Regions from separate parts of the Pseudoduganella sp. genome, predicted to be linked through region 3. Evidence: riboswitches for the same ligand, from Rfam matches in the RefSeq annotation. Region 3 holds a riboswitch; each other region holds the start of a gene.

Region 1 (7,439 bases), on a different contig from region 3:
CGTGCTGTTGGCATGGCTGACCTGCGTTGTCGTGGAAGGACGGCTGCGTTTTGCGATGCAGGGCAAACCGGCGTTGCCGGTGGCGTTGGCGGCGCTGCTGTGCGCACTCGGCGGCTTCGGCTTCCAGCTGTACCGCATGGACGGCGTGCCGCAGCGTGAGTTGCTTAGCCTGAGCCGGTACTTGCCCATGGCCGCCACAGCACCCAGCGTAGCCGCAACGGCGCCGGCCCCGGTCGCCGCCGTGTTGCCGGCCGCCGTGCCGGTGGCGCTCACCCAGGCCGCTATCTTGCCCGACACGCCGGCCACCGCACTGGCCTTGCAGCGCCTGCGCGCCATGCGCGCGGCTGACTACCACTATGTGGGCCGCCTGCAACTGGAGCGCAACCGCATTGAGCGCTACCACAGCTGCCATTTGATGGATATCGAAAGCGCGCCATCCTCCTTCGCAGACTATTACGCGGGGCATGCCGATTGCATCACGCTGGCGCCGCAGCGCCGCAATGTGCTGGTGTATGGCGACAGTGCTGCCGCGGAACTGCACGCGGCGCTGGTGCGCGCCTATCCCGATGTGAACTTCCTGCAGATTACGGGGTCGGCCTGCAAGCCTTTCCAGGCCGCGTACCGCAACAAGGAGCACTATTGCGTGCGTCAGTTGGCGTATGCGCAGCAGTTCGCCGCCAGCCATAAGCTCGATGGTGTGGTGGTGGCATCGGCCTGGCAGGATGATTTCCGCGTTGCGCGCGAGGACCTGCAGCGTTTTCGCGCGGCAGGTCATCCCGTGCTGTTGGCGGGGCCGCCATTGACCTTCAGCGACAACCTGGCCATGGCCATGCTGCGCCTGGACCGCAAACAATCGCTGGCGGCCATTGCCCAAAATATGCTGGAACCGTCGGCGCTGAAGCATGCAGACGCGATGCATGCCTTTGCGCTGGAAAACCGCTTTGGTTACCTGAACCGCCTGCAGTTGTATTGCGAGGGCGGTTGCCCGCTGATATCGCCCAAAGGGGTACCGCTGATCCTCGATCACTTCCACCTGAGTCCACAAGGCGTCGAGTTGCTGGCTGACCGGATCCGCAGCAGCCAGGTGCTCGAACACCAGCTTTGGCTTGGCCAGGGTGGATAGAACGCTGCGCATTCTCTGCTAGAATGGCGCCCGTTACTTGATTGGTTCCGCCTTGCAAGCCTGTAAGGTGGTGAAACGGGAAGCCGGTGACGCGCGGGATAACCATCCCCCGCCAGTCCGGCGCAGCCCCCGCTGCTGTAAGCCAGACGAAGCTGACCAACGCCACTGTGCACATGCACGGGAAGGCCGGGCCAGGGGAGGATGAAGGCAAGCCAGAAGACCGGCCAGTCTTGTTTGATTGTGCAAAACCCGGGGTGTGGTTTTGCGTGCTCGGATTTCCTGTGCCTACCTCTACCTTTGCCCGGATCATTGTGGTCCTGCTATGTGCGTTCGCCTGTGCGCGTCTTAACGCTGCCACGCTGTTCGCCATCGTGACCGAACGTGCCGCACCGGCGGCCATCGAAGCGGCCCACCGCCACCTGGCCGCCTATCCCAGGGACCGCATCATCCTGCGCACGCCGGCGCAGTGGATGGCGGCCGACGACAGGCAGGCCGCGCAATGGCTGGCGCAGGCCGACAGCATCCTTGCGGTTTCGCTGTTCGGCGATCCGGCGCGGCGCCTGAAGGATGCCTTGCCGCGCCACGCGCGCGCCTCGGCAACGGTGCTGGCTTTTAACGGCGAAGCGTCATTGAGCCTGCTCTCGCGCGGGCGCCAGGGCAGCCTGCAGGGCTTTTCACCGGAGACCTTGCGCCAGCTGTCGAGCGAACAGCCGCCGGCGGCGGCCTTGCAGGCGGCGCGCGCGTTGCCGGCGGCCGCCCAGTGGCTGGCGGCACGCCAGGTGTGGCAGGCCGGTGGCCGCGACAACACGGCGGCGCTGTTCGCCCACCTGCTTGACCCGGCGCGCGCGCTGGCCGCGCCGCAGCCGGAACCGACGCTGCGCCTGCGTATGGGCGAGCGCGAGCTGCATGATGCGTCGGCCTGGGGCCGCGCGGCGCAGCTGGGCGTGCAGGCGCGTCCGACGGTGGTGGTGCTGGACCTGTCGAATATGGACGGCATGGTGCCGGCCGCCCTGTGCCGCCAGGTGGAGCGCACCGGCCAGCAATGCGTGCAGGTGCTGCCGCGCTGGGGCGGCGCTTCGCGCGAGGCGCTGGAGCGCTTGCCGGAGCTGATTGCGCCGGCCGTGCCGGCGGCGCTGGTGGTGCTGCAGGACTTCGTGGTGGGTGCGGCCGAAAACCGCGAGGCCGTTAGCGAGGCGTTCAAGCGCCTCGATATCCCCCTGTTCAAGGCGATCCGCCTGTCCGACCGCACCGCCATGCAGTGGCGCCTGTCGCCGGACGGCCTGCCGCCCGATTCGGTGCAGTACCGCGTGGCGCTGCCGGAACTTCAGGGCATCGGCCAGCCGATCGTGGTGGCGGCCCTTGGCGAGGCCCAGCGCGACAAGCTGACCGGCATCGAGAACCGTCCGCCGGTGGTGCTGGGGGCGGAGGCGGAGCGCCTGGCGCTGCGCGTGGAGCGCTGGCTGGCGCTGCGCGCCAAGTCCAACAAGAACAAGCGCGTGGCGCTGGTCTACTACAACCACCCGCCGGGCCGCCAGAACATCGGCGCCGACAACCTGGACGTGCCGGCTTCGCTGTTCGACATGCTGCATGCGCTGAAGGGCGCCGGCTATACGGTGGGCGAACTGCCGGCCACGCCGGAGGCGCTGCTGGACCGCATCATGGCGCACGGCGTCAACCTGCCGGAAGACCGCGCCGGATTGCGCGAGCTGGCGGCGTCTGTGAACAGCGTCAGCGCTGCCGATTACGCGCAGTGGTTCGGCACGTTGTCGCCGCGCGTGCAGGGCGAGATGACCAGCGGTCTGCTGGGCCGCCTGCACGCCGACGTGCTGCAGGCGGAAGCCGCGCGCGAGTGGGCACTGGGCCGCAAGCAGGCGGAAGTCGTGATCAAGGAACTGCAGCACCTGGTGGAGGGCGCCGACCATCCGCAGCGCGAGGCCGCCATGCGCGACCTGCAGGCGCTGGCCGACGGCTACGCCAAATGCCTGCAGGAGCGGGCGCCGCGCCGCTGTGCCGCGCTGGCGCCGCTGCAGCGCCGCCTGGCCACTTACCGCATCGAGGGCATGAAAGGCTGGGGCCCGGCGCCGGGAAAGATCATGGTGGACAGCGGCAAGCTGCTGGTGCCTGGCATCGTGTTCGGCAATGTGTTCATCGGCCCGCAGCCGCCGCGCGGCTGGGAGGTGGACGAGGAGCTGCTGCACGCCAATACCAGCGTGCCGCCGCCGCACCAGTACCTGGCCTTCTACCATTGGCTGCGCGACCGTTTCAAGGCGGACGCGCTGGTGCACGTGGGACGCCATTCGACCTATGAGTTCTTGCCCGGCAAGGCGGTCGGCCTGGCGGCGGACGATTTTTCCAGCCTGATCGCGGGCGACCTGCCGGGTGTCTATCCCTACATCGTGGACGGCGTGGGCGAGGGCACGCAAGCCAAGCGGCGCGGCCTGGCGGTGATGGTGGACCATCTGACGCCGCCGCTGGCGTCGACCCCGCTGTACGACGAGCTGCTGTCGCTGCGCCAGATCGTGGAGAGCTACGAGGCGGCCAGTTCGGAGTCGCTGAAGGCCAAGGCGGCGCAGCTGATGCGCGAGCGCGTGGTGGCATTGAACCTGAAGGCCGAGCTGGAGGCTTCGATGGCGGACGTGCTGGCGGTGCGCGGCATCGGTTTCGATGCGGCGGACGACGATCTGCTGGCGCACGAGGTGGGGCATTACCTGACCAAGCTGCAGGAAAAGTTCATGCCGCACGGCCTGCATATCTTCGGCCGCCAGTGGAAGCAGGAGTCGGTCGACCTGATGCTGGAGTCCATGAAGAAGGGCGGCATCGACGATCCGGAAGTGGCGCGCAAGCTGGCGCAATCGCCGGCCAATGAAATGCGTGCGTTGCTGGCGGGGCTGGATGGCCGCTTCATCGAGCCGGGCAAGGGCAACGATCCGCTGCGCTCGCCGGAGGCGCTGCCGACCGGGCGCAATTTCCATGCTGTCGATGGCGATATCCTGCCGACCAGGATCGGCTACCAGATGGGCGCCGGGCTGGCGGCCAAGGCTGCGGCGCGCGAGCGCTCGTCGGCCGGCAGCGAGGGCATTTTGCTGTGGGCCTCCGACGCGGTGCGCGACGAGGGCGTGATGGTGGCCTTCGCGCTGGCGATGATGGGCGCGGAGCCGGTATGGAATGCGCGCGGCATCGTGAACGACGTGCGCCTGCTGCCGGGGGCGGTGCGGCGCGATGCGCTGGTGACCACCTCCGGCCTGTTCCGCGACCTGTATCCCAACCTGATCCGCCTGATCGACCGCGCCGGCCGCATGGCGCTGGCCGCCTCCGCCGCCGGGGTGGCCGAGCAGGAGCCGGCCATGCGCGAAGCGCTGGAAGCCGCCCTGGCGCCGCTTGGCAGCGTCAGCGCCACCGGCGTCGGCGGCAACGCCGCGTGGGGCCGCGAGCCGGTTGCCGACAACCGCGTGGCGCGCGAATGGCTGGTACGCGTGCGCGCGCTGCAGGCTGGCGGCATGCCGCCGGCGGAGGCCGGACGGGCGGCGGCGCAACGCATCTTCGGCGATGCGCCCGGCGCCTATGGCGCGGGCGTCAACCGCCTGACCGAACGCTCCGGCGCCTGGCGCGAGCGCGATGAAATCGGCAAGGCCTACCGCCTGCGCATGGGCCATGCCTACGGCCTGGATGCGAGCGGCGAATCGAACCATGCCGCCTTCGACGCGGCGCTGGACGGCATCACCCGCACTTACCACGGCCGCGCCAGCAACCTGTACGGCCTGCTGGACAACAACGACGCCTTCGACTACCTGGGCGGCCTGTCGCTGGCGGTGGAAAGCCGCACCGGGCGCGTGCCCGACGCGCTGATCCTGCAGCATGCGCAGCCGGGCCGCGCCGACGTCGAACCGCTGGCGTCGGCCCTGCTGGGCGAGTTGCGCGGCCGCTTCCTGAACCCGGCCTGGCTCAAGCCCTTGATGGGGCACGGCTACGCCGGCGCCCGCACCATGGGCCAGGAATTCCTGGAGAACCTGTGGGGCTGGCAGGTGACCCGACCCGACCTGGTGAAGAACTGGGCCTGGGATGAGGTGAAGTCGGTTTACTTCGACGATGCCCACAAGATCGGCCTGCCGCAATTCCTCGGCCAGCGCCACAACGCGCATGCCAAGGCGCATATGCTGGCCATTTTCATGGTGGCGGCGGAGAAGGGCTACTGGAAGACGGATGACGCCACCATCAAGCAGATGGGCGGCGAACTGGCGCGCCTGGTTGCCAGCAACGGCCTGCCCGGCAGCGGCCACACCGCCCCCGATCATCCAATGTGGCAATGGCTGTCCCCGCAGCTGGAGGCGGCCGACGCGCAGGCCCTCAGCGCGACGCTGGCCAAGGCCCGTGGCGACATGCTGCCGGCCGATGCGGCACGCGGCACAAGCGCTGCGCAAGCCAGCCGCCCAGCGCAAGCCGCCGATGCCGCCCGCGCCGCCGCTGCCGCCGCTGCAGCCGCCGACGCGGCCCCCGCTGCCTGGCGCGCCGACGACGCTGCGCGCCGCGAGCCAAGCCGCAGGAGCACCGACCAGCCAACCGAAGTTGGCAGCGTAGCGCAAGCCGATGCCGCTGCGGAGCCGGCGCGCGCCTACGAGCTGCGCGACCTGGCCGAACCAACCGTATCCCCCGCCGAGCGCGCCATGAAGCTGCTCGCGATCCTGGCCGCCTGCCTGGCGATGTTCGCCCTGGGCCTGCTGCGCGGCACCCGAACAACCATTGCCCAAGGAGCATACAAATGATCGAAAACATCTCTTACGCCTGGCTGCACGACGGCGTCAGCCTGCTGCTGGCACCGGCCCTGCTGGCGCTGCTGGCTGCCTGCGCCATCGCCGCGCTGGAAGCGGGCATCGCCGTCGGCGAACGCTTCAGCGGCCTGGCCAAGCTGCGCGCCGCCGGCAACGCGGCCCGCGTACAGGCCCTGGCGCGCCACCGCCTGGAGCGCGCCGACCTGCTGGCACGCATTCCCCCGATGCTGGGCCTGATGGCCACCATCATCCCCCTTGGCCCCGGCCTGGCCGCGCTCGGCCAAGGCAATCCCGCGCAACTGGCCAGCGCCGTCACGGTAGCCTTCGACGCCACCGTGCTGGGCCTGGTCGCCGGCATCGCCGGCCTGGTGATCGGCAAGCTGCGCCGCCGCTGGTACGAAGAAACGCTGGACGCCATGGAGCAGGCAGCATGAGGGACCAGCCAGAAGCCCAAGCCCAGGCCGGTGCCGGGGCCTTAGGCGGCGCCGGCACCGGCCGCAAGCGCCTGCGCCTGTACCAGCACCTCGACTCGCGCTTCGACGACAGCGATGAAGACCCGCGTTCCAGCCTGGTCAACCTGGTGGACGTCATGCTGGTCTTCGCCTGCGGCCTGATCGCCGCCATCGCCGGCAGCCAGGGCGCGCTGGCCAAACACAAGCCGGTGGAGAAGGGCAAACAGATCGAGCGTCCCGCCGCCGGCATCAGCCAGGCCGGCAGCGGCTACGACCGCGTAGGCGAAGTATTCCGTGATCCAAAAACGGGCCAGCTGGTACTGGTCGAACCTGCAAAACCAGAAGCAAAGAAATGAAGACACACTTAAGCATCATCGCGGCCGCAGCCGCCGTCCTGTGCGCCGCAAGCGCAGCAGCCAGCGACGATATAGCCCTGCCGACCGTCACCGTCAACGGCAGCGCCGACAGCGGCCTGGGACTGGCGCGCCAGAACGCCACCGGCAGCCGCCTTGGCCTGAGCATCGAAGAAACGCCGGCCAGCGTGGAGGCACTGGACACCGACACCATCCGCGCGCGCGGCGACCTGCTGGTGAAAGAGGCCATTACCCGCACCACCGGCCTGACCGACAGCAGCTCGCCCGGCAACGGCATCAGCTATTCCGCGCGCGGCTTCAACGGCAACAGCTCGGTCGCCATGCTGGAGAACGGCCAGCGCCTGCTGGTCGGCTCCGGCACCGCCACCGGCCCTGCAGACCCCTGGGGTTACGACTACATTGAAGTGCTGCGCGGCCCCGGTTCCATCGTGTACGGCAGCGGCACCACCGGCGCCACCATCAATGCAGTGCGCAAGGCGCCGCAGCGCGCCAGCACCTTTGAAGCCCTGGCCGGCTTCGGCGGCGGCCGCGCCCTGCGCGGCGGCATCGGCGGCACCGGCGCGCTGGGCGGGAAGGGCGCTTTCCGCGTCGACGCCTACGCCGACCGCAGCGATGGTTTCATCGACCGTGGCGAAGCCCGTCGCGGCAAAGTGCTGACCAGCGCCGCCTTCGACCTGGCGCCCGGCCTCGACCTGGACCTGCAGCTGGACCACTCCGAGCAGAA
Region 2 (7,439 bases), on a different contig from region 3:
GTGCGCGATGCGGTGGACTACGTGGCCGGCTGCCGCTTCGGCATCGCGCCCGGCGCCAGCGGCGAGCGCACCGATACCTCCTACGGCTGGGTGCTGCTCAGGTAGGCAGGCAAACTTGCAAGGAAGGCAAATGGCGGCAAAGCGCTGCCGCCATGTAAAATAGCGGATTGTTGATTCGATTCGTAAGGCAAGAGCATGTCTATCCAATGGTTCCCCGGGCATATGAACGCCGCCAAGAAAAAGGCGGCGGAACAGATGGCCGACGTCGACGTCGTCATCGAAGTGGTTGACGCGCGCCTGCCTGCGGCCAGCTGCAACCCGCTGGTGGAGGAGCTGCGCAAGTTCCGCTCGCGCCCTTGCCTGAAAATCCTGAACAAGATCGACCTGGCCGACCCGGACGCCACCGCGGCCTGGATCCGCCACTTCGAGCAGGACAAGACCGTGACCGCCTATGCCATGACGACCAAGAAGCCGTCCGACGTGGCGAAGGTGATCGCCAAGGCGCGCAAGCTGGCGCCGCACCGCAACGAGCCGACCAAGCCGCTGCGCATGATGATCATGGGTATCCCGAACGTGGGCAAGTCGACCCTGATGAACGCGCTGCTCAAGCGCCGCGTGGCGAAAGTGGGCGACGAACCGGCGGTGACCAAGCAGCAGCAGAAGATCTACCTGGATATGGAAACGGTCTTGATCGATACCCCGGGCCTGCTGTGGCCGAAAATCGAGATGCCGTCCGACGGCATGGCGCTGGCGGCCTCGCACGCGATCGGCGCCAATGCGCTGATCGAGGAGGAGGTGGCGGTGTGGCTGGCGGAGGAGCTGCTGCAGCGCTATCCGGAACTGCTCAAGGCGCGCTACAAGGCCGACGTGTCGGGCATGGACGGCGTGGCGCTGATCGAACGCGTGGCGCAGCTGCGCAGCTACCGCCTGAAGGGCGGCGACTGGGACTTCGAGAAGGCCTCGCACATGCTGCTGCAGGATTACCGCAGCGGCGCGCTGGGGCGCATCTCGCTGGAGACGCCGGAAACGCGCGCCGTGGCGCTGGCCGCGCATGCGGAAGAGGAGCGCATCAAGGCGGAAGAGGCGGCGCGCAAGGCGGCCGAGAAGGAAGCCGAGCGCATGAAGGGCAAGCGCGGCACCTGAGGCCGCGCGGCCTCAGGCCAGCCGGAAGCTGCTGACCGCCAGCGCCCCCATGAAGCGGTCCTCGTGATACACCACCTGCGCGGCTGAGTCCTCGGCCGCGCCCACCACCACCATCAAGGGCAGCAGATGCTCCTCGCGCGGATGCGCCAGGCGCGCCGCCGGCGCACGCTCCCATGCCAGCAGGCGCGCCGTGCGCTCGGCCGGCGCCGCCGCCATGGTCTCGCGCAGCCAGGCATCGAACACGCGCGCCGCCTCCGCGCCCGAGGCATTGAAGGCCCGCAGGTTATGGAAACTCAGCCCGCTGCCGACAATCAGCACGCCCTCGTCGCGCAGGGGCCGCAGCAGGCGTCCCGCCGCCAGGTGTTCGGCCGGGTCGAGCCCTTGGCGCAGCGACAGCTGCACGATCGGCACGTCAGCCTGCGGGAACGCGGGATACATGGCGCTGAAGGTGCCGTGGTCGAAGCCGCGCTCATGGTCCAGCCGCGCGCGCGTGCCCAGCAGCTGCGCCACGCGCGCCGCCAGCTCCGGCGAACCGGGGGCGGGGTACTGGATCTGGTAGGTATGCGGCGGGAAGCCGCCGTAGTCGTAGATCATGGGCGGCCGGGCCGCCGCCGAGACCAGGAATTCGCCCCCCTCCCAATGGGCGGTGACCACCAGGATGGCGCTGGGCTTGCCGCCGGCCTGGCGCGGCAGGTCGCGCAGGGAAGCGTCCAGCTGGTCGTACGCGCTGCCGAATTGCTCGCGCATCCAGGGCCAGGGTCCGCCGCCGTGCGACAGGAAGAAGGTGGGCAAAGTCGTCATGCCCACCACTATACGCCGCTCAGCGATTCGTTGCAGACAGCGACATCAGGGCAAACAGGCGCGCCGCCCGCATCCAGGCCACGGCCAGCGCGACCAGCTGCGCCAGCACGAAGGCCGCCAGCAGCAGCCAGCCATTGCTGGCCTGGACCTGCAGCCGCGCCACCGCCAGCAGGCCGGCCAGCAGCAGGCCGGCCACGGTCAGCAGCGCATAGCTGCCCAGCATGGCGCCCGGCCGGCGCAGCAGCAGCTGCACGCCCCACCACCAAGCCTTGACGGCCGATGTGCGGCGGCGGTCGATCGCCAGCTGGGCGCGGCCCGCGTCCAGCGTCAGGTTGGCCAGTGCCAGCAGCAGCACGGTGCCGAGCGTGGCGGCGTCCTGCCACAGCGCCGCATCCGACTCCTGCACGGCCCTGGCGGCATAGTCGTCGGCTGCATCCGCCAGGCTGAGGCCCAGGGCCAGCGCCGCGCCCAGCGGCACCGCCGCCCACAGCAGCATGCGCAGCATGCGCGGGTATTCGGCCACGCCGCCGGCCACCAGCTCGCGCAGGGTGGCGGGCTGCGGCGCGCGGCCGGCGGTGACGATGGCGCCGGTCAGGAAAGGCGACAGCAGCAGGGCCATGGCCAGCGCCACCAGGGCGCCCGCCTGCAAGGCCACCGCGTTGCGCCGCACTTCGCTGAACAGGTCGGTCAACGCCAGCATGTCCAGCGCCCGCGCCAGCTCCGGCGCGCGCACGGAATAGTCCAGCGCCGGCGCCAGCGCGCTCCAGAAGGGCAGGGCCAGCACGGCGGTCGGCAGCAGCACGGCGGCCAGCCAGAGCAGCAGCAGGCGCCACTGCAGGGCGGCGCGGCTGGCGTGTTTGAGATTGGTGCTCAGCTTCATACGGTGGCAATCAGGGCGAAGAGGGATTGAAAGATGGCGGCCAGGTCCAGGGTCCAGCGGCGCGACGCGCTGCCGTCCTTTTTCAGGGTGCGGCTGTCATCGAGTTTGTTCACGTCGAGGAAGTGCTTGCCGTCCGGATCGATGCGCGCCGATACCGCCTTGGCCGGCTTGCGCCATTCGAAGGTGTGCCAGCGCTGTTCGCCGCGCCATTGCACGGTCTCCGTGCTGCCGTCGGCAAACGCCACCACCAGGGTTTGCGGCACGTCGGCGCCGCGGCGGCGCACCGTGACGCGGGTCAGGTAGGGGAAGGGGCCGGTGCCCGGCCTGGCGTCCGGATGGGCCTTCTCCCATGCTTCGCGCAGCTTGTCGGCCTGCCGGGCGGCCTGTTCTTCGCTGACGCTGACGCGCTTGCCGTTTTCCAGCCGCATGCCGGGCAGCGGCTCCTGCTCTTCGCTGGTGAAGGACGCAATGCGGTCGTCCACGCGCGTGGCGGCATACACCTGCTGCGCGAAGACGGTTTCCACCAGCTGGCGCTGGCCACTCACCTCCGCCAGCACTTCGCGCAGGTCGGCGATGCTCGGGTGGCGGAATTTCCAGCGCCGGTAGTACTCCCTGAAGGCGCGTTCCATGGTTTCCTTGCCCAGCTGGGCCTCCAGGTCGCGCATGGTGATGGCGCCGCGCGAGTAGACCGGGCCGATGCCCTGCAGGCGGCTGTAGGCGTTCTGGCCCAGCGGGTCGGCCGGTTCGTCGCGCGGGGTGCCCTGGCGCTCGAAGGCGAAATTGTCGACTTGCGGCGCGAAACCGATGGCGCGCAGGAACGGCGTGGTGAGCGGCACCTTGCGTCCTGTGTCGCGCAGCATGCGGTGGTTCCAGTATTCGTTCAGGCCCTCGTCCAGCAAGGGCTCTTCGAACTCGTTGCTGGCCAGGATGCCGTAGAAGTAGCCATGGCCGAATTCGTGGATGGTGACGAAGTCCTGCAGTGCGGCCGGCGTGGTGCCGGCCCGGTAGCCGGGCACGCTGGTGGTGGTGAAGAAGGTCGGGTACTCCATGCCCTCCGCCTCGCTGGCGTTATGCGGCGGCACCACCACGGTCACGGTCTTGTAAGGGTAGGGGCCCAGCGTGCGCGAGAAGTAGTCCAGCGCGTCCTTGGTCGACTGCATGACCGGCGCCGCATTCGATGCGAACTCCGGCGGGTACAGCACGGTGATCTTTACCGGCCCGCTGCCATGGCCGCTCCAGGTATCGACCAGCGGCTTGGCGCTGCGCTTGTCGGCAGTCCAGGCGAAATCGTGCACGTCGCCCTGTACGTAGTGGTGGGTCAGCCAGCCGTCCTTCTCCAGCGGCGCACCCTGCAGCTCGCCGGTGGCGCCCACGATGTATTCCTTGGGCACGGTCAGTTTGACGTCGAAGCTGCCAAAGTCGGCGTAATACTCGGACTCGGCGTGGTACTCATGCGCATTCCAGCGCACGGTGGTGGCGCCGCGCTCGCCCGGCAGCTCCAGCACGGCGATCTTGGGGAACCACTGCGCCACCAGGTGGAAGCTGTCGAAGTAGCCGCTGCGCGCCAGCACGCGCGGCAGCTGGTCGAAGAAGGCGATATCGAGCGTGGTGCTGCCGCCCGGCGCGACCGCCTGCGGCAAGTCCAGGCGCACCACGGTCTGGTCGGTGGCCGGGCCGCCGTCCGGCTGCACGAAGGTCCACGGCACGTCGGCGCCGGCCTGGCGCACGCTGCGCAGGTCCATATAGCCCCATTCGCCGTCCTGGCTCAGGCTACTGTTGCGGATGCCCTGGCCCGACTTGCGCTGCTCGGTGTGGAAGGTGCTGTCCGCGTTCTGGAAGGCGTTCAGGTACAGGTGCAGGTAGACGCTGCGCACCGGTTGCGCGCTGCGGTTGCGCCAGGTCAGGCGCTGCTTGCCGTCGATGGTGTGCTTGACCGGGTCCAGCGTGGCTTCGATGCGGTAGTCCACCACGCGGTCGGACAGGGTGGCTTCCTGCCCGCTGCGCATGCCGCCCCAGGCGCCGGGCGCACTCGGTTGCGTGACGGCCGCCGCGCGCGGCGGCGCCAGCGGGATATCGGTGCCGCTGGCGGGCAGCGTGCCGGCGCCGGCGCCTTGCGCCAGCAGGCTGGCCGACAGCGCTGCGCCGCCCAGCAGGGCGGCCGCGGCCAGTAAATGTGCGATGCGCATAAATCCCCGTTAAGTAATTGGCAACGCGAAAATATACCAAACTAATTACCAAACTTTCATGCGATTTTTAAGCAGCGTATAATGTGCGCGCCCTGGTGCCCGCTCCCTGTTCATGGGAGCAGTTAAACGGGAAACGCAATGTGCTGCCCCCGCAACGGTACGCAAGCGCCGTCGTCCCGACGGCAGGCCGCGCCAATGACCACTATGCAGCCGCATAGGAAGGTGGCCCGGTCAGTCTTGCCAGCCCGGATACCGGCCAGGGAGGTGGAAGCGCGCCCGCGCGGCGCGACTTCTGTGGATTCCGGCTGCGGGGACGCAGGCGGATACTTTTTCGATTCGCATGTCATGACCATTTTCTCCCCACGCTGCGCACTGGCTGCAGCCCTTGCCCTGTGCTTCGCCGCGCCTGCCGCGGCCCAGAACACCCAGGATTCCCAGACCATCGTGATCAGCGGCGCGCGCTTCGCCAGCGACCCGTCGCTGCTGCCGATCGGCGCCAGCACCATTACCGCCGCTGAGATCCGCCGTGCCGGCGTGACCGACGTGAACCAGGCGCTGCGCAAGATCGGCGGCGTGTACGGCCGCCAGAGCCTGACCGGCAGCCCCGATTTCAGCCTCGACCTGCGCGGCTTCGGCGCCACCAGCGACCAGAACGTGGTGGTGGTGCTGGACGGCGTGCGCATGAACGAGAACGAGCTGACCCCGGCCACCCTGTCCACCATCCCGATCGACCTGGTGGAGCGCATCGACATCATGCGCGGCGGCGCCAGCGTGCTGTATGGCGAAGGCGCCACCGGCGGCGTGATCAGCATCGTCACCAAGCGCCCGAAAGCGGGCGCGCGCGGCGGCAGCATGTTCGCCGAACTGGGCCGGTTCGACAGCGCCGACGTGCGCCTGGGCGCGGTGCAGGGCTTCGACGGCGTGGCGATCGACGCCTCGGCCGCCCACCAGCGCACCGACAACTACCGCAAGAACAATGCATTCAAGCAGTCGCGCTTCAACGGCGGCGTGCAGTTCAACGGCGACTTCGGCCGCCTGTCGCTGCGTGCCGACATCGCGCGCCAGGACCAGCGCTTCGCCGGCAGCCTGAACGAAGCCGAGTTCCTGGCCAACCCGCGCCAGACCAAGACCCCGGACGATTTCGGCAAGATGGACAGCGACCGCTACACCGCCGCCTGGGAACGCAAGGTCGGCGCCTTCGACCTGGCGGCCGAACTGGCGCACCGCACCAAGGATGTGGAAGCGACCTACTTCGGCTCCAAGTCGGTGTACGACAGCAAGCAGACCCAGTTCTCGCCGCGCGTGCGCCACCTGGCGCAGTTCGACGGCCTGCTGAACGAGCTGGTGGCCGGCTTCGACTTCGGCCGCTGGAACCGCGTCACCCATTCCGACTATTCGGCCGCCGACGCCACCCAGCGCAGCAAGGCCTTCTACCTGCGCGATGAAGTGAAGTTCGCCGGCGCGCAGCAGGTGCGCCTGGCCGCCGGCGTGCGCCGCGAGCTGTTCGACAAGGACTCGGTCGACCCGGCGCCGTTCACCAGCGCCACCTACAGCATCAAGCAGGCGCACAACGCCTGGGAGCTGCAGGGCAGCATGCTGGCCGCGCCGGGCCTGACCGCCTGGGCCAAGGCCGGCCAGAGCTACCGCGTCGCCACCTCCGACGAAAACGCCTACACCCCGCAAGCCAACAAGCCGCTGGAAACCCAGACCTCGCACGACAGCGAGATCGGCCTCGGTTACGTGCTGGGCGCGGCCAAGGTCGATGCGCGCCTGTTCCGCCACAAGCTGGACAACGAGATCTATTACGACCCGACCGCCGGCCTGTTTGGCGCCAACACCAACCTGGCCCCGACCGAGCGCAAAGGTTTTGAGCTGGACGGCAGCTACCGCTTCGGCGGCATGTGGGAAGTGCAGGGCCACTACCAGCAGGTGGACGCCAAGTTCCGCGCCGGCGGCAATGCCGGCCGCGAAGTGCCGCTGGTGCCGAAGCACATCACCACCGTGCGCCTGGCCTGGCTGCCGGGCGACGGCCAGAGCGCCGACCTCGGCGTGCAGCGCGTGGCCCAGCAGCGCGTCGGCAGCGACTTCAGCAACAGCTGCAGCGCGCGCATCCCGGCCTACACCACGGTCGATGGCCGCTACGCGCGCAAATTCGGCCAGTGGGAGCTGGCGCTGAGCGCACTGAACCTGCTCGACAAGGACTACTACAACCAGGCCTTCGGCTGCCGCAGCGGCATCTACCCGGACAACGGGCGCCAGGTGAAAGTCTCCGCGCGCTACGACTTCTAAGCGCTGCCGGCGCTTAAAGCCGGCTTAAAGCAGCCCCGTTGGCGCCAATTTGGGCCGCGGGGCTGATCACAGGGCGCAAAAAATGGTAATCTCGCTGCGTTTACTATTTCCCTGTAAGGATCACCATGCGTCTGCTGCGC
Region 3 (7,439 bases):
GGAGGCGGCCTGCTTCGGCAGGGTGCCCAGCAGGGGAATATCGCGCAGCGAGGCGGCCACCATCGCTGCATGGCCCGCGCTGGCGATGCGGTTCGCCACCACGCCCGCCATGTCGACCGGGCCGTAGGCGCGCAAGCCGTGCACCAGCGCGCCTGCCGTCTGCGCCATGGCGCCGGCATCGATCACGGCCAGCACCGGCAGGCCGAACGCGCGCGACAGGTCGGCGGCGGACGGCGTGCCGTCGTACAAGCCCATCACGCCCTCGACCAGGATGGCGTCGGCCTGCGCCGCCGCTTCTGCCAGCAAGGCGCGGCAACGCTCCTCGCCCACCATCCACAGGTCGAGCGATTCGACCGGCGCACCGCAGGCGCGCGCCAGCAGCATCGGGTCGATGAAGTCGGGGCCGCATTTGAACACGCGCACGCGGCGGCCTGCGCGCACCAGCTTGCGCGCCAGGGCGGCGGTGACCGTGGTCTTGCCCTGGCCGGAGGCGGCAGCGGCAACCAGTACCGCGCGCGCTACCATTCCGTCCCCGGCTGGGCTGCGATGCCGGCCTTGAAGGCGTGCTTCACCACCGTCATTTCGGTTACGGTATCGGCCACCTCGATCAGTTCCGGCGGCGCGGCGCGGCCGGTGACCACGGCATGCTGCATTTCCGGGCGGTCCAGCAGGTCGGCGATCACTTCATGCACGTCCAGGTAGCGGTACTTGAGGGCGATATTCAGCTCGTCCAGCACCACCATGCCGTAGGACGGGTCGCGCAGGAAGGCGCGCGCCTGCTGCCAGGCTTCGCGCGCCTTGGCGATATCGCGCTCGCGGTCCTGGGTCTCCCAGGTGTAGCCTTCGCCCATGGCGTGGAAGCTGCACTCGTCCGGGAAGCGGCGCAGGAACAGTTCCTCGCCGGTCGACATGGCGCCTTTGATGAACTGCACCACGCCCACCTTCATGCCATGCCCCATGGCGCGCATCGCCATGCCGAAGCCGCTCGAGCTCTTGCCTTTGCCGTTGCCGGTATTGACGATCAATACGCCGATGTTCTTGTCTGCCGCCGCGATCTTGGCGTCGATGATGGCCTTCTTGCGCTCCATGCGGTCACGGTGGCGTTCGTTGATGTCGCTCATGCTTGCGGACTCCCGGGAATGAAAATGGTGCGATCGCCGTGGCGGACGATCTCGATAGGGTGGTCAAGGTATTCGCCCAGCAGCGCCGGCTGCATCACGTCGGCCGTGCTGCCCGCCAGCCAGCGGCCGTCGCCCATCAGCAGCAGGGCGTGGCTCGACACGCTGTGCGCCAGGGTCAGGTCGTGGCCCACCATCACCACGGTTTTGCGCTGCTCGCGGCACAGCCGGGACAGCAGCGACATCACGCTCACCTGGTGCGCCAGGTCCAGCGCATTGGCCGGTTCGTCCAGCAGCAGCAGGGGCGTGTCCTGCGCCAGCATGGCAGCAATCGCCACGCGCTGGCGCTCGCCGCCTGACAGCGTGCGCACGTCGCGCGCCGCCAGGTGGTCGACTTCCATCGCCGCCAGCGAAGCCATGGCGGCGCGGTGGTCGTCGCTGTTTTCCCAGTAGCGGTTGTCGTGGTAGGGGTGGCGCGCCGAGAGCACGGTCTCGATCACGGAGTAAGAGAAGGCGTCGCTGCGCGCCTGCGCCAGGAAAGCACGCTTGCGCGCCAGCTCCTGCAGCGGCCAGTCGCCAAGGGCGCGGCCGTCGATGCTGACATGGCCGCCATCCGCATCGCGCAGGCCGGCCAGGGTACGCAGCAAGGTGCTCTTGCCGGCGCCATTGCGGCCGATCACGCTCCAGCACTCGCCGTCGCCGACTTGCCAGTCCAGCTGCTCGACCAGGGTGCGCTTGCCCATGGCCAGGCGCAGTTGATGGGTACTGATCATGTTTACTTCCTCAGCCGGTGCAGTTGGTACAGGAAGACCGGGGTGCCGACCAGGGCGGTCACCACGCCCGCCGGCAGCTGCTGCGGCGCGATGATGGTGCGCGCCAGCGTATCGGCCAGCACCAGGTAGGCGCCGCCCACCAGGGTGGCGCACGGCACCAGCAGTCGGTGGTCGGGTCCGAAGGCGAAGCGGCAGGCATGCGGCACGATCAGGCCGACGAAACCGATGCTGCCTGCCGTGGTTACGGCGCTGGCGGTCAGCAGGCCGGAACAGAAGAACAGGCCCTTGCGCAGGGCGCCGACGCGGATGCCCAGCGTGGCCGAGGCCTCGGCATGCAGCGCCATCACGTTGAAGGAGCGCGCCGCGCGCAGGGCGAACGCCAGGCAGCCGGCCAGCACGAACCAGGGCAGCCAGCGGATCGGGGAACCGGACAGGTCGCCGATCAGCCAGAACACCATGGTGCGCAGGCGGCTTTCCGGCGCGATGGAGAGCATCAGCGTGACCAGGGCGATGCAGCCGGAGGACAGCACCACGCCGGTCAGCAGCAGCATGGCGGTGCCGCCTTCGGCTGCCGTGCCGCCGCGCAGGTCGCGCCGGGCCAGCACATACAGCAGCATGGAAACGACGACCGCACCGGCAAAGGAGGCCAGGTCGACCATCCAGGCGGCGCACATGAACAGCAGCGCCGCCAGCGCGCCGACCGAAGCGCCGGAGGAGATGCCCAGCACGTAAGGGTCGGCCAGCGGGTTGCGCAGCAGGGCCTGCATCATGACGCCGGCCAGCGACAGCGAAGCGCCGGTGACGAAGGCGGTGGCGGCGCGTTCGGCGCGCAGACCGATCAAATGTCCGTGCAATGAGGCAGGCTGCCCGCTGGCCCACTCGCGCACGGCGCCTGGCATGTCGGCCAGCGGAATGCTGACCGAGCCGATCATGCCGGCCGCCACCAGGCTGGCCAGAGAAACCAGTACCAGCAGGATGATGACAGTGACGGCGCGCAGGCGCAGCTTAGCGGAAAGTGGGTGCATAGCGGGCAGCTTATCTCATTTATTTATAGCCGTAGCGCAGGCCGGCGTACACGCTGGAGCCAGCGGTGCCGTACAGGCGCGCTACTTCGTACTGTTTGTCGGCCACGTTGTTCCAGCGCACGGTGGCCGACCAGGACGGGGCGAAATACCAGGCCGCGTACAGGTTCAGCAAACCATAGCCGCCCAGGCGGTTGCGGTTGGCCGCGTCGTCGAAGCGGTAGCCGGACACTTGCCATTCGGCGCCGCCGCGCAGGCTGCCGGCAGTATATTCCAGCGCGACGTTGCCGTGACGCTTGGCGCGCCGCTGCAGCTGCTTGCCGGTGCTGTCGTCGCGCGGGTTCTGCAGGTCGGCCGAAGCCTCCAGCGTGAAGGCGCTGCCCAGCTGCTGGCGTGCCGACAGGGTGATGCCTTCCAGCGTGGCGTGGGCGACGTTGTGGGCGCAGCCGTTCTTGAAGCCGGGCTTGGGGCATGGGGTGGTGTTCAGCAGCAGGTCGGTCAGCTTGTTGCGGTAGGCGGTGGCGCCCAGCATGGTGCCGTTTTGCTCGAATCGGATGCCGATCTCGCGGTTGCGGCCTTGTTCCGGACGGTTGGACTCCAGGCCGTAGCCGGGGTAGTACAACTCGTTGAAGGTCGGTGCGCGGAAGCTGCTGCCGTAGCTGGCGTTCAGGCGCAGGGCAGGGCTGAGGCGGTAGCCGTAGCCGAGCGAGCCGGTGTTCTTGCTGCCGTACTGCGAGCTGTCGTCGTTGCGCACGGCGGCGGCCAGCAGGTGGTCGCCGCGCTTCATGTTGTAGCTGGCGCCCAGCGACTTGGTGCTGCGCTCATGTTCCAGGGCGGCGGTGTTCGCCTCCACTTCCTCCTTGCGGTATTCGGCCAGCAGCTGCAGGGTGTCCGGGCCGAGCGCGATGTCGTTCTGCCAGCTGTACATGGTCTGCTTGGTGTCGATCTGGCTGGCGCTGGCGGCAAAGCTGCCGGACTTGTCGCGCGCCTGGGATGCCTGGGTGGTCATCTGCCATGCGCTGCTCAGGCGGTTGCGCGACGACAGCGCGACGGTGTCCAGCTTCTGCGTGTTCCAGGCGCGCACGGTGGCGCCGCTGTCGAAGTCCGACTCCTGGTCGATGTGCATGAGGAGGGCGGTCAGCTCGTGGCCTGGCGCCACCTGCCAGGCCAGCTGGCCGTTGGCGTGTTTGCGCTCGTAGCCGTCATCATCCTTGTTATAGCTGCTCAGGCCCGGCAGGGTGGAGGAGAAGCCGTCGGCGCGCTCCTTGCCTGCGTTCAGGGCGTAGCTGAAGGCGCCGGCCTGGCCGGAAACACCGGCGCGGGCGGCGCGGGTGCCGTAGCTGCCGGCCAGGATGGCGGCGTCCAGCGCCAGGGGACCCTGGCCTTTTTTGGTGAAGATCTGGATCACGCCGCCGATGGCGTCGGCGCCGTAAATAGTGCTCAGGGGGCCGTACACGACCTCGATGCGCTCCACCGCGCCCAGCGGAATGGCGTTCCATGCGGCGGCGCCGCTGGTGGCGGAGGCGATGCGCACGCCGTCCAGCAGCACGATCACCTGGTTGCTGTTGGCGCCGCGCAGGTAGACGTTGGAGTTGGTGGCGCTGCCGCCGTTGCGCGTGATTTCAATACCGCGCTGGCGCTGCAGCACTTCGGTGATCGAGCCGGCGCCGCTGCGGGCGATTTCGTCGGCGTCGATCGTGAGCGTATCGCTGACGACGTCGCGCGCTGCCTGCGGCGTGCGGGTGGCGGTAACAACAACGGAATTCAGGACGGGGGCCTGGACTTGGGCCTGGGCTGCAGGTACGGCAACGGCCAGTGCCAGCGACGCGAGGGCCGCTTGCCGGGTGGCGGGAGAGGTCATGTCAATTTCTTCAGTGAGCCGCCGGCCCACGTCCCCGTAAGCCGGCTAGAACGGGAACGGGCGCAAGGCGCATTCCCACCTGGTCTGGCCGGTATCCGGGCTGGCAAATATGGCGGACTGGCCTTCCCATGCTTGCGCACAGTGGCTGTGAGACCGCTGCCGCTCCATCAGGGCGGCACTTGCTTACCGTTGCGGGGGCAGCACACGTTAACTGTCAAGGACAGCGCCGTGTTTCCCGTTTAACTGCGTTCGAGAATTCGAATGCGAGCACCAAAACCCCGCCATTATACGGGCTTGGCGCGCTGCGCGGGCCAGAGCAGGCGCTGGATCGAACAATACTTGACCTGGTTCGGCTTCTGCGCCGCGTGCAGCAGCGGTTCGCCGGCCGCCATGGCGGCCATCAGGCGCATGGTGCCGGCATGGCAGACGATTACGGCGTCGTGCCGCAAATCGTCGAGGAAGGACTGCACGCGCGCCGCCACTTCGCGCACCGTTTCACCGCCGCCGGGACGGTAATCGAGCAGGTCGGCGGCCCAAGCCTCGACCTCGGCGCGCGCGATATCCGACCACGGCCGCAGCTCCCAGGCGCCGAAATCCATCTCGGCCAGGCGCGCGTCCAGCGTCGGCTGGCCGAGCAGGGTGGCCAGTGCGGTGCAGCGCCGCAGGGGGCTGGAATACAGGCGCGCGCCGCCGGCGAGGGCGGCTGCCAGTTGCGGCGCCAGCGCGGCATGGCCTTCCGCCAGCGCGGCGGGAGAGGCCGGAATGTCGCTGCTGCCGTAGCACACGCCCGGCGCGACGTCGGGCAGGGGATGGCGGATGAGGATCAGTTCCACACGCAGGCCAGCACACAGAGGTAGAACACGGCTTCCGCCAGCTGCTGCACGGCGCCCAGGCAGTCGCCGGTGTAGCCGCCCAGGCGCTGCTGGAACTTGCGCGCGAACCAGAGCGTCGCCAGCAGCATGCCTGCCAGTCCTGTACCCAGCGCCCCCAGCGGCAGCCAGCCCAGCGCCACCACGGCGCCGGCCGGCAGCGCGGCGCCCAGCGCGGCAATGGCGAACTCGCCGTGGCGCATTTCCTGCGCCAGCGGCTTGGCTTTGCCTTCGGCGCGCGCGTACTCCATGCGCCAGATCAGGGCGCAGGCCATCAGCCGCGACAGGGGATGGGCCGCCAGCAGCGCGCCCAGCGCCGCCAGCATGGGCAGGCTGGCCAGCGCCGCCACCTTGGTGGCCAGCATCAGGATGATGCCGATCGCACCATAGGCGCCGATGCGCGAATCCTTCATGATCTCCAGCACACGCTCGCGCGTGTGGCCGCCGCCCAGGCCGTCGCAGGCGTCGGCAAAGCCGTCCTCGTGGAAGGCGCCGGTGGTATAGATGCCGGCTGCGGTGGATAGCAGCACGGCGACCGGCAGCGGCAGCACCATCGCCGCCGCCGCGTACACGGCGCCGGCGATGGCGGCCACCACCAGGCCCACCGCCGGGAAATAGCGCGAGGCGTGGTGCAGCCAGTCCGGCTCAAAACCGACCCAGCGCGGGATCGGCAGGCGCGTGAAGAATTGCAGCGCGATGAAAAAGAGGCGCAGCTGCTGCATCGGCGCTTACTCGGACTTCTCGCTGACCTGGGCCGACTCGAAGGTGGCCATCTGGTTCAGGAAGTTGACGGCGGCCTGCAGCAGCGGCACGGCGAGCGCGGCGCCGGTGCCTTCGCCCAGGCGCAGGCCCAGGTTCAGCAGCGGACGGGCGCCCAGGAAGTCCAGCATGCGCTGGTGGCCGCTTTCGTCCGAGCAGTGCGAGAACACGCAGTAGTCCAGCACCGCCGGCTGCACGCGGGCGGCGACCAGCAGGGCGCTGGTGACGATAAAGCCGTCCACCAGCAGCACCATGCGGCGCTCGGCCGCTTTCAGCATGGCGCCCACCATCATGGCGATTTCCAGGCCGCCGAAGGCGGCCAGCGCCTGCAGCCCGCCCTGCGCGTCGGCGTGTTTGGCCATGGCGGCTTCGATCACGCGCTGCTTGTGCGCCACGCCCTCCGACGTGAGGCCGGTGCCGGCGCCCACGCAGTCGGCCAGCGGAATGCCGGTCAGGCGGTGCATCAGGGCCGCGGCGGCCGTGGTGTTGCCGATGCCCATCTCGCCGAAGCCCAGCACATTGCCCGGCAGCTCGGCCACCAGCTCCATGCCGCACTCGATCGCCTCCATGCACTGCTGCACCGTCATGGCCGGCTGCTGCGCAAAATTGGCGGTGCCGTGGGCGATCTTGCGTTTGACCAGGCCCTCGCGCGGGCCGAAATCGTGCTTGACGCCCGCATCGACCACTTTCAGCAGGCAGCCGTTCTGGCGCGCGAAGACGTTGATCGCCGCGCCGCCGGCCAGGAAGTTCTCCACCATCTGCCAGGTGACGTCCTGCGGATAGGCGGAAACTCCTTCCGCCACCACCCCATGGTCGCCCGCGAACACCAGGATAGCCGGCTCGCGCAGCTCCGGCCGGGTGCTCTGCTGGATCATGCCGACCTTGTGCGCCAGCGCTTCCAGCGCGCCCAGGCTGCCCAGCGGCTTGGTCTTGTTGTTGATGGCGCGTTCCAGCTGGGCCGCGAGGGATTCGTCCTTGAGAGGGGGGATGTGTGGGATAGTCATCGCGGAATTATAATGCCCGGATGCGGATACTTA

The links. Region 3 has a riboswitch for cobalamin ahead of ACE3TQ_RS24160 (TonB-dependent receptor domain-containing protein). Riboswitches for the same ligand answer to the same signal wherever they lie in the genome.
Region 1: another riboswitch for cobalamin. It lies ahead of ACE3TQ_RS01415 (cobaltochelatase subunit CobN); the one in region 3 lies ahead of ACE3TQ_RS24160 (TonB-dependent receptor domain-containing protein).
Region 2: another riboswitch for cobalamin. It lies ahead of ACE3TQ_RS17890 (TonB-dependent receptor); the one in region 3 lies ahead of ACE3TQ_RS24160 (TonB-dependent receptor domain-containing protein).

Annotation. Positions count from the first base shown of each region.
Region 1 covers NZ_JAYSCO010000002.1:85,582-93,020, reverse strand. Annotated here, with positions in the region: gene ACE3TQ_RS01420 (acyltransferase family protein) at 1-1,123, shown strand, start outside; cobalamin riboswitch at 1,149-1,367, shown strand; gene ACE3TQ_RS01415 (cobaltochelatase subunit CobN) at 1,405-5,883, shown strand; gene ACE3TQ_RS01410 (MotA/TolQ/ExbB proton channel family protein) at 5,880-6,323, shown strand; gene ACE3TQ_RS01405 (hypothetical protein) at 6,320-6,697, shown strand; gene ACE3TQ_RS01400 (TonB-dependent receptor) at 6,694-7,439, shown strand, end outside.
Region 2 covers NZ_JAYSCO010000040.1:16,052-23,490, reverse strand. Annotated here, with positions in the region: gene ACE3TQ_RS17915 (energy transducer TonB) at 1-105, shown strand, start outside; gene ylqF (ribosome biogenesis GTPase YlqF) at 196-1,143, shown strand; gene ACE3TQ_RS17905 (class III extradiol ring-cleavage dioxygenase) at 1,156-1,944, opposite strand; gene ACE3TQ_RS17900 (hypothetical protein) at 1,964-2,824, opposite strand; gene ACE3TQ_RS17895 (M1 family metallopeptidase) at 2,821-5,010, opposite strand; cobalamin riboswitch at 5,087-5,286, shown strand; gene ACE3TQ_RS17890 (TonB-dependent receptor) at 5,356-7,299, shown strand; gene ACE3TQ_RS17885 (thiol:disulfide interchange protein DsbA/DsbL) at 7,425-7,439, shown strand, end outside.
Region 3 covers NZ_JAYSCO010000076.1:14,141-21,579, forward strand. Annotated here, with positions in the region: gene ACE3TQ_RS24140 (cobyrinate a,c-diamide synthase) at 1-525, opposite strand, end outside; gene cobO (cob(I)yrinic acid a,c-diamide adenosyltransferase) at 519-1,121, opposite strand; gene ACE3TQ_RS24150 (ABC transporter ATP-binding protein) at 1,118-1,891, opposite strand; gene ACE3TQ_RS24155 (FecCD family ABC transporter permease) at 1,894-2,916, opposite strand; gene ACE3TQ_RS24160 (TonB-dependent receptor domain-containing protein) at 2,936-4,774, opposite strand; cobalamin riboswitch at 4,843-5,064, opposite strand; gene ACE3TQ_RS24165 (histidine phosphatase family protein) at 5,059-5,607, opposite strand; gene ACE3TQ_RS24170 (adenosylcobinamide-GDP ribazoletransferase) at 5,598-6,365, opposite strand; gene cobT (nicotinate-nucleotide--dimethylbenzimidazole phosphoribosyltransferase) at 6,372-7,406, opposite strand; gene ACE3TQ_RS24180 (response regulator transcription factor) at 7,427-7,439, shown strand, end outside.